Regions from separate parts of the Weizmannia sp. FSL K6-0777 genome, predicted to be linked through region 2. Evidence: riboswitches for the same ligand, from Rfam matches in the RefSeq annotation. Region 2 holds a riboswitch; the other holds the start of a gene.

Region 1 (7,634 bases), 1.1 Mb from region 2:
TGGTATCCTCCTGCTTATGCCCATTTAAAACAGCCATTTCCAGCGTGTTCAACGCAGTACGGGCGTCCCCATCGGAAAATTCTGCAATGGCCAATAAAGTTTGATCTTCAATTTCAATCTTTTGAAGGCCATACCCATGGGGATTTACAATGGCCTGTTTTAATAATTCCACGATTTCACTACTCGTTAATTTATGTAGGACAAAAACCTTAGTCCTCGATAACAAGGCCGAATTGACTTCAAATGACGGATTTTCAGTGGTTGCGCCGATAAGGATAATGCTACCATTCTCCACATACGGTAAAAAGGCATCTTGCTGTGCCTTATTGAATCGGTGGATCTCATCGAGAAACAAAATTGTCTTTTCGCCTAATTGCCGGCGTTCTTCAGCTTCTTTCATAACGTTTCGAATATCTTTAATCCCACTGGTAACAGCACTAAAATTAATAAATTCCGATTGCGTTTGATTTGCAATAATTTTCGCCAATGTTGTCTTGCCTACGCCGGGGGGACCCCAGAAGATCATGGAAGAAAGACGGTCATGTTCAATCATTTCTCTAAGCACTTTTCCTTTACCTATCAGGTGCTTTTGTCCAACGAATTCGTCTAAATTTTTAGGACGTACTCGCGTGGCCAAGGGACGGTTTTGGTCATTGTCGTTCTCAAATAAAGAAGTTTGCCTCAAGGTTACTCCCTCCTTGTAAAAACTTTTCCCATTACGCTTCTTTTTGTCTGCTTATGATCCCGACCAAAATATCTAACTCAATGGTTATTTTAGAATAACCCTGATTCGCAAATGTATCGATTTGTTCCCTGTTCGAGTTCAAGGTCAAAAGCGCCAATTTGATTCATGCTGTTTTGATTAATGTCTTGCTTGGTATAGTGTTGGCAGATAATATCACCAAATGAAAAAGGCGATACCGTTTCATTATTGTTATAGACCTGAATGATGAAAGTAAAACAGAAGCTTAAAATGAAAAGGTGGGCCCCGAACAGCAAAAAAGCCAACCAGAAAGGAGGGCACCTTTAAGGTGAATGATATCACCTCTATCTCAAAAATCAAATATGCGTTGAAACTACAAATTTTAGCAGGCTGCCTCTTTCTGCAGTTTTGGGAAAGGATGAGACCTTCCGGGACTTTGGCTGCTTGGAAAACGACCATGTCATATGAATCTCATTTGAAGTTATCCACAATTTTAAAACTATGAAAGCCGGTTCATTCATTTTTTCAAAAAAATGCGGCAATTATGCTTAATGCAGTCCGAAAAATCAGCTCTGAGGAGTAAAAATTTTTCGTGATAATTTAAATATACCTCCCAAAAAAGCGGCCAAATATGTAATAATTTAAATAATTAGAGCTTGCTGGACGAATATTTTGGTATGGCTTAGTGACAAGTCGAATACAAGCTAAAATTTGATTCGTTCAGCAAGCCCTAATTAAACTTGGCTGTTTTGAGGGGGTTTTTATTTTGGTTACTAGAAAAGAAAAAAGAAATCGTGAAAAAGAAGCAAATTATTTTTTCGAGTTCCTTAAAATTCAGAAGCATTTTTTCAAAGACCTGATGAATAACCTAAAAAAGGTAGCAGACCACCGACATCAAAGCTATATCACTTATGGTCCAGAGGTCCTTTTATTTACGATGATGTTGAAAAATATGACCGGCCTAAAATCCATGAGAAACATGAGTGAGAGTTTTAATAAAGAAGAATGTATTAAAAATGTAGGGAAGGTGTTAGGCTTAGATTCTCTTGAAGAACTTCCACATTATGATACAATTAACGACTTTTTATCTGGCTTAGATGTAAATGAATTAGAAAAAATTAGAACGTATATGATTAAAGAATTATTGAAAAAAAGGTCTCTCGAGTCTTATCGAATTGAAGGAAAGTACTGGGGTGTCATCATTGATGGAACTGGATTACACACCTTTCATGAGAAACATTGTAAACACTGCCTGAGACGGGCATATACAAATAAAGAAACAGGAGAAACGAACGTACTTTATATGCACCATGTACTTGAAGCCAAGCTTGTCGTGGGGGATATGGTCTTCAGTATTGCCTCCGAATTTATCGAAAATGAATCAGAAAATGTTTCTAAGCAAGATTGTGAATTAAAAGCCTTCGACAGGCTGGCAAAGAAAATAAAAAAAATATTTAAAAGACTACCGATTTGTATCTTGGGAGATAGTCTCTATGCATGTGAAACGGTATTTAATCTGTGCAGGGCGCACAAATGGAAATATATATGCAGATTTAAGGAAGGGAGAATTAAAAGTATCTCGACGGAGTTTAAGGCAATAAAAGAGCTGGAACAAAGTAAGGATCAGAATTCATTAGTTTGGGTGAATGATATTGCCTACAAAGACAGAACGGTCAATCTGATGGAGGCCACAATGAAAACAGAGGATGGGAAATCGAAAGAGTATGTATTTATAACGGATATTAAAATCACGAAAAAGAACGTGGAACGACTCATCGCTGCAGGAAGAAGCCGCTGGAAGATTGAAAATCAAGGATTTAACGAACAAAAAAATAATCGTTACAATATAGAACATGCCAATAGCCAAAACTACACAGCCATGAAAAATCATTATTTATTAGTTCAAATAACAGATATTATTAGACAGCTGTTTGAAAAAGGTTCGTCAATCTTAAAAGCACTCAAAAAAACGGCAAAAGAAAAATCCTCAAATCTGTTGGAATCGTTTCGGACACGCATTTTAACAGACGAGGATTTCACCCATTTAAGTAAGCCAATACAAGTAAGGTTTACTTAATGGTTATATTATAGCAAAGGATGTGATGTAAAAAAAGGTTTTTTTGAAGTTATCCACAATTTTAAAAAAGAAATTTGCAAATTCGGCTCTTTTTGACTTTGAAAGCAGAAAAAATAGATGGAAAAATTTTCTAAATGTGGATAAGTCATTTTATCATAAAACATCTAAAAATTGATGAATTTACTCTTCAGAGCTGTCCGAAAAATGATTCTATTGACATACATAATAATATATTTATATAATGATAAAGGCTATGGAAATACTTGGCAGGATTTCCATGCTTTCCGGCAAAATTCCAATAAAAATTGAAAAAGGCAAATTCATCGAAAGGTGGAGACGCAAAGCTAAAGGGACTAAAGTCAGATGACCATGTCAGCCAGTTACCGATTTTACATCAAAAGGACTAATCGGTAGGGGATTAGTCCTTTTTTCGTTGTGCGGATATCAAATGTGAAGAACTTCATTTAACAAGCAGGAGGAAGCAAGGATGGCACAGTTTCAAACAGATAACAAGCATAAAGCTTTTATCATTACATTAGGCGGATTTGCCGCAACAGAAAAGGCATCTACGTTTGTAGACGATTTAAAAAAAGAAGTTTCAAAAATTAATGTGAAAAATTATTCGTTAATTGTGGATTCATCCGATTTAAGGACATTTAAGCCCGAAATTTTGCCGGTGCTTGAAAAGAGCTATGCGTTGTATATGAGTTTAGGATTTAAAAAAATCCTGATGATTACACCGAAAAGGGTGACGCCGCGTTTACAGCTGAAGAGAATCGCGAAAAAAGTGAATTTTACGGGTGAATTTATCAATAGTTTACAAGCGGGATTGGAACTTTCACGTTAAAAACAGCTTGAAGGAGTTAAGTAAAAATGGATTCGAGTGTGACAATAAGAGAAGTCTCTGTCTATCATCCTGAAAAGGTGCGCCATAACGATTATTACCTGGCCCATTTTCGCCAGCAAGGAAAAGATATTACAAGACTTTTGCAAGCGCTTGGCAGAGAAAACAGATACATAGCAGATTATAAAACTGAAACCACTTTAACAATGGCGGTGGAAGCATCAAAGAAAGTGCTGGAAAAAAGCGGGTTGGCCGGCCGGGATCTCGATATGATTGTATTTGTATCAGGGACACCTGAATACTTTTGGCCACCGAATGCGGTTGCCATTCATCAATCTTTGGGCGGAAAAGAAGAAGCTGTTGTTTATGATATGAATGCGGCATGTGTCGGAATGGTGGTAGCAGTGGATCAAGTAAGCCGCAATATGCTCGCAAATCCGCATATCAAGCGTGCGCTTGTCGTGGGCTCCGAGCAAATGCACCGCTTTGCAAACGAGGGGGATGCGGTTACATATGCCAGTTTCGGAGACGGGGCCGCTGCAGTATTGCTGGAAAAAAGCCATCATGTTAAAACAGGGTTTATCGACTCAGCCTATCAAGTGAACACAGAATCAATTGATAAAATTACTTTTCCGGCTTGTGGCGTATCCCAACTGGTTGAGGGAAAAGCCGAACAAAAGAATAGAAAAATAAAATGGGAGAATGTAAACAATGACAATGCTTTTCTGTCTACTGCCGCGCTTGTTGAAAAATTGCTCAGCCGGAATCATTTAACCGCGAAGGATATTCAGGCTTTTTGCTTTTCCCAATTGTCACGGAAAAATATATACAAAATCCAGGAAATCTTCAAAGAAGACATAAGCAAGTTCCCAATTGTGGGCACGGAATATGGCTATACAGGAGCCGCTAGCCCGTTTATGGCTTTTGAACGAGCTGTAAGCACCGGCCGGATAACGAGGGGCAGCTATGCCATATTTTGGTCGGTTGGTGCGGGAACTTCTGCTTGTGCCATGTTGTATAAACATTAAATGTATTGAATCTGTTTCAAATGAAGGGAGCCGTACCATGGGAATTAAAAAATTGTCCAAAGCCATTACAATGGGCCAAATCAAAACCGTTATCCTGCCTTATATTCTCATTGGCATTTTGTTGGTTGGCAGCATGTTCATCATCCCCCAATACTTAACCATTTGGTTTGTGTCTGTTGCCGCAATCCTTTATCTTGGTGTAGGTTTATGGTCATCTTTCCGGTTAACCGGGAAGTTATTAAAAATGAAGCAATACGCTTCCAGCCTGGAGTCGGGAAACCTGGCTGAATCGCTGGAAATTTTAGGTGCAGATGAATTTGGCACGATCTCTAACTTCTTAAATAATGCAACAAGCAATATGCGAAATCTGGTTGGAGATTTAAAAAAAGGAATAGAGCGTGTAGATTCCAATTCAGATGAATTATCGGCAACCATGACGGAACTGTTTTATGTGATGGAAGATGTGAAAGAAACGATAAATGAGATGGAACATGGCGCAATGGAACTAAGTGCAAGTACGCAGCAAATTGGCGCATCTGCTGAACAAATTGAAAGTTCAACGAAGAAATTAGCAGAAAAAGCAAATGAAGGAAAAAACATCGCGCAGGAAATTAAGAAACGCGGGACAAAAGTAAGAGAGGAAGCAACTGAGTCTGCAGGCTCTTCCAATCAAATCTATACGGAAAAAGCGGAAAATATTTTGAAATCCATTCAACAAGCGAAAATCGTCGAGGAAATCAAAATGTTGGCTGATACGATTGGAGACATTGCGAATCAGACCAATCTCCTTGCCTTAAATGCATCGATCGAAGCGGCAAGGGCAGGGGAAGCAGGAAAAGGTTTCTCAGTAGTCGCTCAAGAAATCAGAAAGCTGGCTGAACAATCCACCCAATCGGTTGAAAATATCCGGGTGGTCACTAGCCAGGTCCAGCAAGCCTTTTCAAACCTTATTCATCATTCAAAAGAAATACTGGACTATGTGGACACAAAAGTGAACCCCGACTATGAAAAGATGGTCCGTATAGGGGAACAGTATGAACACGATGCGGAATTTTTAGACCGTATGTCGCTTGAAATCGCCCAGGCTTCGAATGACATGGCAAACGCAATTGAGGAAGTCAACAAGGCGATACAACATGTATCTTCTACAAGCCAGCAATCCGCTGCAGGTACGGAGGAAATGTCATTTAATATTTCCGAAGTGTCACTGGCAATGAAAGAAACGGCAGAAATGGTAGACCACCAGCATCAATTAGCCCATAAAATAAATGAGTCTCTCCAGAAGTTTAGTTTATAAATAGCAAGTTTCAGCTTATGAAAGAAGTCATGCTGCAGCACGAGGATAAACAGGAAAATTCCGGTTTGTCCCCATGCTGTTTATCGTTAAACACTGCCCTTGTTTTTGCTATATAAAATGAACTTAAGTTTTTGCACTGAGACAAGGTCATCCATTTGCATGATGATTCCTTTTTGCAGCCGGCAACAAAGTAGCAATGTTTAGTTCATTTTATGTATGCTACAAATTTTAATTCCGAAATCCCCGGTTCATTGCATCCCCGCACATTACCAAAGGGCAGGACAGCCAAACCTGATTCATGAATCCCCGCCATTCGGGAAAAACTGTTTAATACAGTTCGCATGAATGGGGGAAACGTGATGCCTGAATTGCCGGAAATGGAGACCTATAAAACATGGCTGGCGTCATTGATTGGCGGCCGGACCATTACAAATGCCATGATTCAGCGGGAAAAATCGATAAATATACCTGCCGGCAAGTTTATAAAGGCAGTGGCCAATCAGAAGATCAAATCGATTTCAAGACGCGCAAAGTATTTAATTTTTCAGCTCGAAAATGGTTCGTGCCTGCTTCTGCATCTGATGCTCGGCGGATGGATGTTTTTTGGCAAAGAGGAAGACAAACCGGACCGGACAATACAAGTCCAACTTTCTTTTGGAGACCGGCACTTGTTTTTCATTGGTTTTCGTTTAGGATACCTGCATCTATTAACACCGGAAGCGGTTCAGACGGCGTTTGAAAAAATCGGCCCCGAACCGCTTGATCCCCATTTTACATTAGCTGCTTTTCAACAACGGATGCAACAAAGAAGAGGCATTCTTAAAACAGTACTAACCAATCAAGAAGTGCTGGCCGGGATTGGAAACCGGTATTCCGATGAAATGCTATGGCACGCGCAGTTGCGGCCGGATCAAAAAGCAGGTCATCTTGACAATCAGCAACTCGCCCGTTTGTATGAGTCGATCCGGTTTATCCTTCATAAAGGGATTGAGCAGGGAGGTTATATGGAACATCCGCTGCACGTGGGAGATGGCAAAACGGGACGCTATCAAATGTACGTTCACGGCAGAGAAAATGAGCCATGCCCGCGATGCAGCTCCCCTATTAGGAAAGAAGAAATTTCTTCACATAAGACTTATTTTTGTCCACGTTGTCAGTATTGAAAACGGATCTGCCCCTGCCGCACTTCATTTTCCCAGCTGCCTGTCAGACTTCCCCGGCCTGCAATTTTATAAATTTCCGCTTTCCTACTTGTATGATGAGTCCGTCTGTTACATGAACAGCATCGTGGATATCCTTTACTTTTTCTCCATTTATCCGGATGCCGCCGTTTTGAGTCATTTTTCTGGCTTCACTTTTTGATGGCTGCAGCTTCAATTGTACGAGTAGATCAATGATGTTTATTGTTTTATCTCCGTCCCATAGCATGACCGGGATATGGGCAGGCAATGCTCCTTGTTGAAAAACATTTTTGAAGTTTTCTTCTGCCTGGATTGCCACAGCTTCTCCGTGGTACATGCGGACAATCGTCCTGGCCAGCAGCATTTTGGCATCGCGGGGATGCAGTAGGCCCACTTCAACGTCGTGTGCGATTTTTATTTTTTTTGCCAGTGCTAAATCTGTGACAAGGTTAAGAAATAGTATAGTTTGATCAAAAGTACCGAACCATGTTATAAGTGTAAAAG
Region 2 (7,634 bases):
CAAAAAGCAAATAGAACTCTTCTATCGCTTTACGGTGCGCATCTTTACTGGTATGGCCGCAAACCTGGCAGTGCCACATGCCATTATTAAAATCCATTTCGAAACGGCGGCACACTGGGCACCCGACCCCCGTATACCATTCGCTTTGGTCAACCGGCCACGGAAAGATCCCCGATTTTTCGTGGCATTCCAGCAAATGCTTGTGCCATTTTTTAAAATGCTTGCTGTCCAGGACCGGCTGGCTGTATGTGTCCTGCATCTTTATAGCTTTATAAACAGCCTGGCTTGCCGGGCAGATCTTCAATTCGTCTGCTGAATTGACAACAGGCATTTTCAGCTCGGCCTCCTCATGGCAAAGGACAAGCAAATACTCCAGCGTCAATTCGGGCAAATGCCGCATACGGGCCCATGTACATAAGATTTCTCTTTGTTTTTGCAGGCGCGCAAACGGTTCCGGCCAGCCTTTTTCCTTCCCGCCTTTTTGCTGGATAAGCTGGGAAAAAGCCGGATCCGGAAAAATCACGCCGGATAAATGGGTGTAGCCTATAATCAAAACAAGATTCCGTGTAAGAATTAACCCGTCCAGGCATGTATTTGCAATGGGCAGTGCATGGTAAACATGGAATTGGTCGGACGGAAGAATCTCCAAAAAACGGTCTGCCCGCTTCTCCCTTTTATATTTCGCCCTCCACTTTTTTACATCCTCCGCAATCTGCCCATACAGCGGATGCCTTTTGGGCAGCCTCCCCAGCAACGCCTCTCCCGCCCGGATTTGTGCGGGATATTCCCGCTGTTTTACAATCACGTCCAACTTCCCCTTTTTCATGATTTTATTTATTTTATTCGCTGCGTGGGAGGAAATATGTTAAAATTAAGAATATTATAGTGGGAGGTGCTGTTTGTGCGTCTGTATCTTGATCTGTTTGAAAATGACCAGCCTGTTCGTTCCTGATGCGGGGGACGAACAGCCGCTTCAAAACCCCCGTCTGGCTGTTAGATAAAAAATAAAGACGGAGGTTGATGACTGTGAAAAACAAATGGGCAGGTGCACTTTGCCTCGCACTTGCATCCGGCATCTGGGGCGGGATGTATGTGGTCAGTAAATATGTCTTAAACTTCGTACCGCCGCTTACGCTTTTATGGCTGCGGTATATGATCGGTTTTGCCGCACTGTACGCGATATTGCATGCCGGCAGAAAGAAAAAGGAAAAGGTAAGCCTTACAAAAAAAGACTGGCTGCTGCTCGCCTGGATCGGGTTTATCGGCTATTTTGCATCCGTTGCCATGCAGTTTATCGGGACGCAAAAAGCGGACGCCCATACCGGCGCGATCATTACATCCGCTTCTCCGGTTTTTATCGTGATATTCGCGCGCTTCATTTTAAAAGAAAAATTGACCGCGCGCAAAATACTGGCGCTGATTACCGCATCCGCGGGCGTTGTCATCGTGATCGGCTGGGACATTCACGTGCAAACCTATTTTTGGGGCAGCCTGATTCTGGCTGGAGCGATGATTACATGGGCACTTCTGTCCGTTTATGTAAAAGTGGCTTCCTGGAAAATGGATTCGTTAACCATTACAACATATGCCATTTTGTTCGGGCTGCTGTTTACAACGCCTTTTGCCGCCCGCGAAGCCATGATGGCCTGGCCTGTATCATCGGGCGGTTTTTGGGGGATGGCAGGTATTTTGTATCTCGGCGTCATCTCTACAGCCGGCGCTTTCTTCTTGTGGAACAAAGGGCTTGAAATGGTAGAGGCCGGCAGCGGGTCACTGTTTATGTTTTTGCAGCCTGTCACTGGCTCTTTTCTCGGCTGGCTTTTGCTCCATGAAAGCCTGAACGGCCGCTTCTTTCTCGGCGGCGCCCTGATTCTGGCTGCAATTGCCATTTCGTTGCTCCCAGAAAGGATGCGCCTCGCACCCCGGATGGAAACGCCAAAAAATATATCGGATTAAAATAGCATCATAAGGCAAGGCCTGTCGCACCGGTCTTGCTTTTTTGTTTCTTTTTTTGCAAATTTGCAGGAATTTTTGCCGCTTTTATCGAAAAGGGAATAAAAAGGTTCCGGGAGGCAGAACAATGGATCGGTACAGTTGCTTGGCATATCTTTTGTTTCAAACGGATGATAACACGGTAAAAGAAGCGGCAATCCGCCTCGTACAGGGCAGCCTTACGCTCGAGGAGGCAAAAAGCGACAGCACGCTCAAGCCGTATTTGGAAGCCTGTGAAAAACGGCTGAACATACAGCCACCGGATGCCGAGCAGGTTTATGCATTTATGGAAAATTATATATACGCCGTATAAAAAGCATCTGGCAGGGCAAACCGGCGAACTTCTAAATGGCAGTCCCCGCTTAGGCTCCGCAAGCGGAAGTGTGCCGCCGCAAACGTATGCCCTGCCTCGCGTAGTGATTTTGCAAATTTTGAGGTTCGTCCGCGGTTATAGGCACTCTCCATGCCAAATCGCATACCCCAGTTTATGAGCAGCAAGTCTGTTAATTAAATGGACTACCGCTGTCATACGGTTTTTTGATTGCAAACCCGCCAGCTAAAATGTTCGCCACATGCAATGAAGAAAATCCGCCTTTTCCCTGCCTTACAGCACCGTAATCCGGTTTCTGCCCTGACCCTTCGACTTGTACAGCCCTTCGTCCACCCGCCTTACAATGGTTTCTGCTGTATCCCCCGGTGTATATGCAGTCACACCGAAACTTGCGGACAGCTTTCCCGCATGCCCAAATGAATGGCGGCTAATGCTTGCTTTCAAATATTCCGCCAGTTCCTCTGCCTGGGGCAATTCATCCTTTGTAATGATGATGAATTCTTCACCGCCCCAGCGTCCGATGTAATCATTCGCTGAAATCACCCGGGAGGAAAGACGGACAAATTCCTTCAGCACCTCATCTCCTGTCTGGTGCCCGAACTGGTCATTCACCTGTTTAAAATAGTCGATATCGAAAAAAATCACGGAAAATGATGTGCCGGTTTTGTCCGCGTGTTTAACCGCAGCATCCAGCCATGCCTGCACCTGGCGTCGGTTGGCAATCCCGGTCAAAATGTCCGAATAAGCCTTTTTCTTTTCCTCTTCCAATTCTCTAAATACTTTTAAGAGATAATGAGAAATGCAAAAGATGGCGATATAGACGAGATTGGCAAGGTAAAAGATCAGCATGGATATTTTATAGTCAAAGGAAAAATGGCGGAACCGCGGCATTCCGATCAGAAGCGTAGTCACGAACAAAGCGAGCGAATAAATGATCCCGTTCCGCTTTTTCAACGTGATAAAAATATAGAGAAATAGAAGCGGGCTCCAAATGATCGAAATTCCGATGGCTCCCTCTTTTCCCGGAACCATGTATTGAAAAACACAGTCCATCACGATGGCAAGATAATAAACCGTGAGGATCACGAGATTCACATAGTCAAACAAGCGGAAATAACGCTTGAAAACCATGCAGATGAGAAACAGAGCGTTCCAGGCAATCAGGATCCGCGTCGTGGCGAGATAAAATAAAGCTGTACGGGTGCCTGTGTGAGGGACCAAATTGTAAATCGCAAGGGCAGCGATCAAAAGCGGGCTGATCCAAAGATAAAGGATTCTTTTAAAATCTTCCAATGTCTCGATTTTCCTGCCCATTTCCGCCCCGCCTTTCTGATCAATCTCCGGGGAACTTGCAAACGAAAACAAAGGCCAAACTTCGGCTTTTCACTGCGCATTAGCAACTGGCTGGCATGGTTAGAAAACCGGTAGCCCCTGTAGTTTTGCGTCTCCATTTTTCAATGGATTTGCCCCTTTGATATAGGTCTTTTATCCTATTATACTGTATTTCTGTCCAAAAGAAACCATCAGTCAAAGGATAAGAAAGGGCAATTCGGTTAAAATTTGCCGTCTGCAGCTGCTGAAATCGTTTATGGCGATTCCTCCAACGCCCCCCGCCTCATCGCTGAAGCAAGGGGCATGGATGTGAAATGTTTTCCTCTGTTTTACGCCGAAATGTAACGCGTTGTCCTGTGCTTTTCGGCGGCCTTGCGTTTTGCCGGATCTGTTTCAGACATGTTCATTAGGGCTTGCTGAGTAAGCAAAATTTCTAAATTGGAAAGGAGGCTGACAACTTTATTCAAAATTTAAATGCAAGCGTTTTATAAAAAATCGAGGGAAAAGCTTGCACTCGAAAGCTGATTCAACGTATTAGAGAAGACAGAATCACGCATTGTCGTAGATAGATTCTTCTGAGCTTGCTGATCAATTGGGACAAACGCAGAATCGGATTCGTTCAGCAAGCCCTAATTTACAAACCGCTCTGTTTTCCCGAGCTTTTCCCAGTATTCATTGCGCAGGCGGACTTTCTGGATTTTGCCAGATGCCGTTTTCGGCAACTCATCCACAAATGTCACACCCGTCACGGCTTTGAAATGGGCAAGCCTTTCCCTTGAAAAACGGATGATGTCTTCTTCTGTTGCGGCCGCATCTGCTTTCCGGACGACAAACGCATGCGGGGTCTCCCCCCATTTTTCATGTGGAACAGCAATCACCGCTGCTTCAAGGACAGCCGGATGCTCATACAGCACTCCTTCCACTTCTATAGAGGATATATTCTCTCCGCCACTGATAATAATGTCTTTTTTACGGTCGACGATATCGATATAGCCGTATTCATCAACGGTCGCCATATCCCCTGTATAGAGCCGCCCGTTCCGGATCGTTTTCATCGTTTCTTCCGGGTTTTTCCAGTATCCGAGCATAACACCATGGCCTCTTACCGTGACCTCGCCGATTTCTTTCCCGTCATGGGCCACTTCTTCGTCATTTTCCCGTAAAACCCGGACATCGCTTCCGATCATCGGAAACCCGGCTTTCGCCCGCAACCGCAATTGTGTATCACGGTCCAGCCCGCCAAGCTGCGAACGAATGACAGATACAAGGGTGAGCGGTGTTGACTCCGTCATGCCGTACACCTGGATGAATTCCCAGCCGAGTTCTTTTTCCACGCGTTCCACAAATGCGGGCGGCGGTGCAGCTCCGGCGATGACAACACGCACGTCCTGTTCAATAGCGGGATGGTGTTCCGCGTTGTACTGCAACAGGCTGTTCAGCACAGTTGGCGCCATATGCACCACCGTCACATTATGCCTGATGATTTCCGTGAAAATGGCTTCCGCCGACGGTTTGCGGAGGCAGACATGGGTCGCCCCGTTTGCTGTATAGTAAAACGGCGAGCCCCATCCGTTTACATGGAACATCGGGAGCACATGCAAATAGACATCGCGGTCCGTAACGCGCAAATGGTGCATCGCGCTTAATGCATGCAAATAATTATTACGGTGGGTAAGCATCACGCCCTTAGGATTTCCGGTCGTCCCGCTCGTATAAAGCAGGCTGCACACATCGTTTTCATCGAGGCCGGCACGCGGGAACGGATCCGGCGGAAATCTGTCCAGCCAGCGGTCATAATCAATTTCAGCACAGTCATCCTCTTTATAGTGGATAATAATTTGCTCCACCGTTTCAAGCTCATCCTTTACCGGCTCGATCAAATGGTACATCTCCTGGTCCACAAACAATACTTTCGATCCGCTGTGATTTAAAATAAACCGGTAGTCTTCCGGGGTCAGCCGGATATTCAGCGGCACCATCACCGCCCCCAGCTGGAAAATCCCGTAAAAGCCTTCCAGCATTTCCACTGTATTCGGCGCGAGATAGGCCACCCGATCCCCTTTTTCAATGCCAAGATTTTTTAACCCGTACGACAGCCGGTTCACCCTTCCGTTCAGCTCCCGGTATGTAAACGCCCGGTCCCCGCAATACACCGCTGTTTTCCCGCCGTACAAAAGCACCGCGCGATCCAGAAATTCCGTCAACACCAATGGCACGTTCATGGACTCCCCTCCCATTTTCATTTTCTCCCTGTTTCCCCTTGCTGTTTAAAAACCAGCACTGTTGTATAACAATATTATAAAATTTTTTGAACGCGTTTTCAATCATCATATTTATTTGTTTTTTTATAACATCGGATGATCTTATTTTCACATCTTTTACCTTGGTTTCCGCTTACATTTTTAATATAATGAGAGTGTAGAAAGAAAAAAATTTTAGGAGGCAGTACATGTTATGAAAATTCCTGTAAAATCCGTTACATCGCCGAAAAAGTTTATCGTAGGGAACGGCCTGCTTGCCAATTTATATGCGTACATAAAAGATTTGGGCGACAATGCCTATGTGATTTGTGACGAATTCATCCTCGGCCGCGCAAAAGAAGAAGCCGGAAAATCTGTCCGGGAAGGCGGCGGGAAAGCAACTTTCGAACAGTTCAATTATCAAACCACCCAGGAAGAAGTAGACCGTAACCGCCGGCTTGCACGTGAAGCAGGCGCCAATGTCATTGTCGGCATCGGCGGCGGAAAAACGCTTGATACCGCAAAAGCAACCGCTTATTATGAAAAACTTCCGGTTGTCATTTTTCCGACGATTGCCTCCACTGACGCACCGTGCACGGCCCTTGCCGTTCTTTACAAAGAAGACGGCGCTTTTGACCGTTACTTGTTCCTGCCGAGCAATCCGGATGTCGTGCTCGCAGACACGGAAATTTTAGCTGCAGCACCGGTCCGCTTTTTCGCCGCCGGGATCGGGGACGCGCTTGCCACTTATTTTGAAGCGCGCGCCTGCTACGCGGCAAACGGCGACAACCTTGTTTTAATGAAGCCATCCCTCACCGGCCTGGCCATTGCCCGCACTTGCTACGAAACGATTCTCGAAAACGGCGTAAAAGCAGTGGAAGCCGTGAAAAACAAAGTGCCAACCCGGGCGGTGCAGGATACCATTGAAGCGACCATCTATTTGAGCGGTGTCGGTGCGGAATCCGGCGGTCTTGCCGCAGCACACGCCATCCATAACGGCATGACAGCTGTCCCTGCCCTCCATCGTGCACAGCACGGCGAAAAAGTGACATTTGGCCTGCTCGCACAGCTCGTCCTTGAAAATGCACCGAAAGAAGAGCTTGAAACTGTCATCCGCTTTATCAAAGCAGTCGGCCTGCCGCTGACACTGAAGGACCTCGGCGTTGAAGAATTTGTAGAAGCCGAATGGCGGAAAGTGGCGGAAGATGCCTGTGCCGAGGATGACACAATGGGCAACGAACCATTCCCGGTTACGCCTGAAGATGTGTACAATGCCATTGTTGCCGCCAATGCCATTGCCGAAAAGTACCATGATTAAATCAAAGCAGCATATGTGAATCCATCACAAAAACGACGGGAAAACACGATCGTGTATCCCGCCGTTTTTGTCTATATCATATGAACTTAAGTTAGGACTTGCTGAACAAATCCAATTCTGCGTTTGTGCCCAATTTGTTAGTAATCTCTAGAAAAATTCATCTTTGAAAATGCGATTCTGTCTTCTCTATATATTGAATCCGCTATCAAGCTTTCTTCACATAGAGTACGTCTACGTTAAGGAAGCACGGAAAATTGAAGGTCTTTCTTCACATAGAACGCGTCTACGTTAAGATAGCATGAAAAATTGACGGTCTTTCTTAACATAGAGCCCGTCTACGTTAAGGAAGCACGAAAAAAAGATGACCTTTCTTCACATAGAGCCCGTCTATGTTAAGGAAGCACGGAAAATTGAAGGTCTT

The links. Region 2 has a riboswitch for cyclic di-GMP ahead of NST70_RS01590 (GGDEF domain-containing protein). Riboswitches for the same ligand answer to the same signal wherever they lie in the genome.
Region 1: another riboswitch for cyclic di-GMP. It lies ahead of NST70_RS13415 (hypothetical protein); the one in region 2 lies ahead of NST70_RS01590 (GGDEF domain-containing protein).

What each region holds. Positions count from the first base shown of each region.
Region 1 covers NZ_CP151971.1:2,787,815-2,795,448, reverse strand. Annotated here, with positions in the region: gene NST70_RS13425 (replication-associated recombination protein A) at 1-685, opposite strand, end outside; gene NST70_RS13420 (transposase family protein) at 1,470-2,780, shown strand; cyclic di-GMP riboswitch class I at 3,084-3,168, shown strand; gene NST70_RS13415 (hypothetical protein) at 3,268-3,627, shown strand; gene NST70_RS13410 (3-oxoacyl-[acyl-carrier-protein] synthase III C-terminal domain-containing protein) at 3,654-4,652, shown strand; gene NST70_RS13405 (methyl-accepting chemotaxis protein) at 4,690-5,949, shown strand; gene mutM (bifunctional DNA-formamidopyrimidine glycosylase/DNA-(apurinic or apyrimidinic site) lyase) at 6,309-7,112, shown strand; gene NST70_RS13395 (S4 domain-containing protein) at 7,156-7,467, opposite strand.
Region 2 covers NZ_CP151971.1:313,528-321,161, reverse strand. Annotated here, with positions in the region: gene NST70_RS01605 (NERD domain-containing protein) at 1-805, opposite strand, end outside; gene NST70_RS01600 (EamA family transporter) at 1,021-1,956, shown strand; gene NST70_RS01595 (hypothetical protein) at 2,081-2,305, shown strand; gene NST70_RS01590 (GGDEF domain-containing protein) at 2,597-3,637, opposite strand; cyclic di-GMP riboswitch class I at 3,716-3,801, opposite strand; gene NST70_RS01585 (long-chain-fatty-acid--CoA ligase) at 4,285-5,877, opposite strand; gene NST70_RS01580 (glycerol dehydrogenase) at 6,110-7,213, shown strand.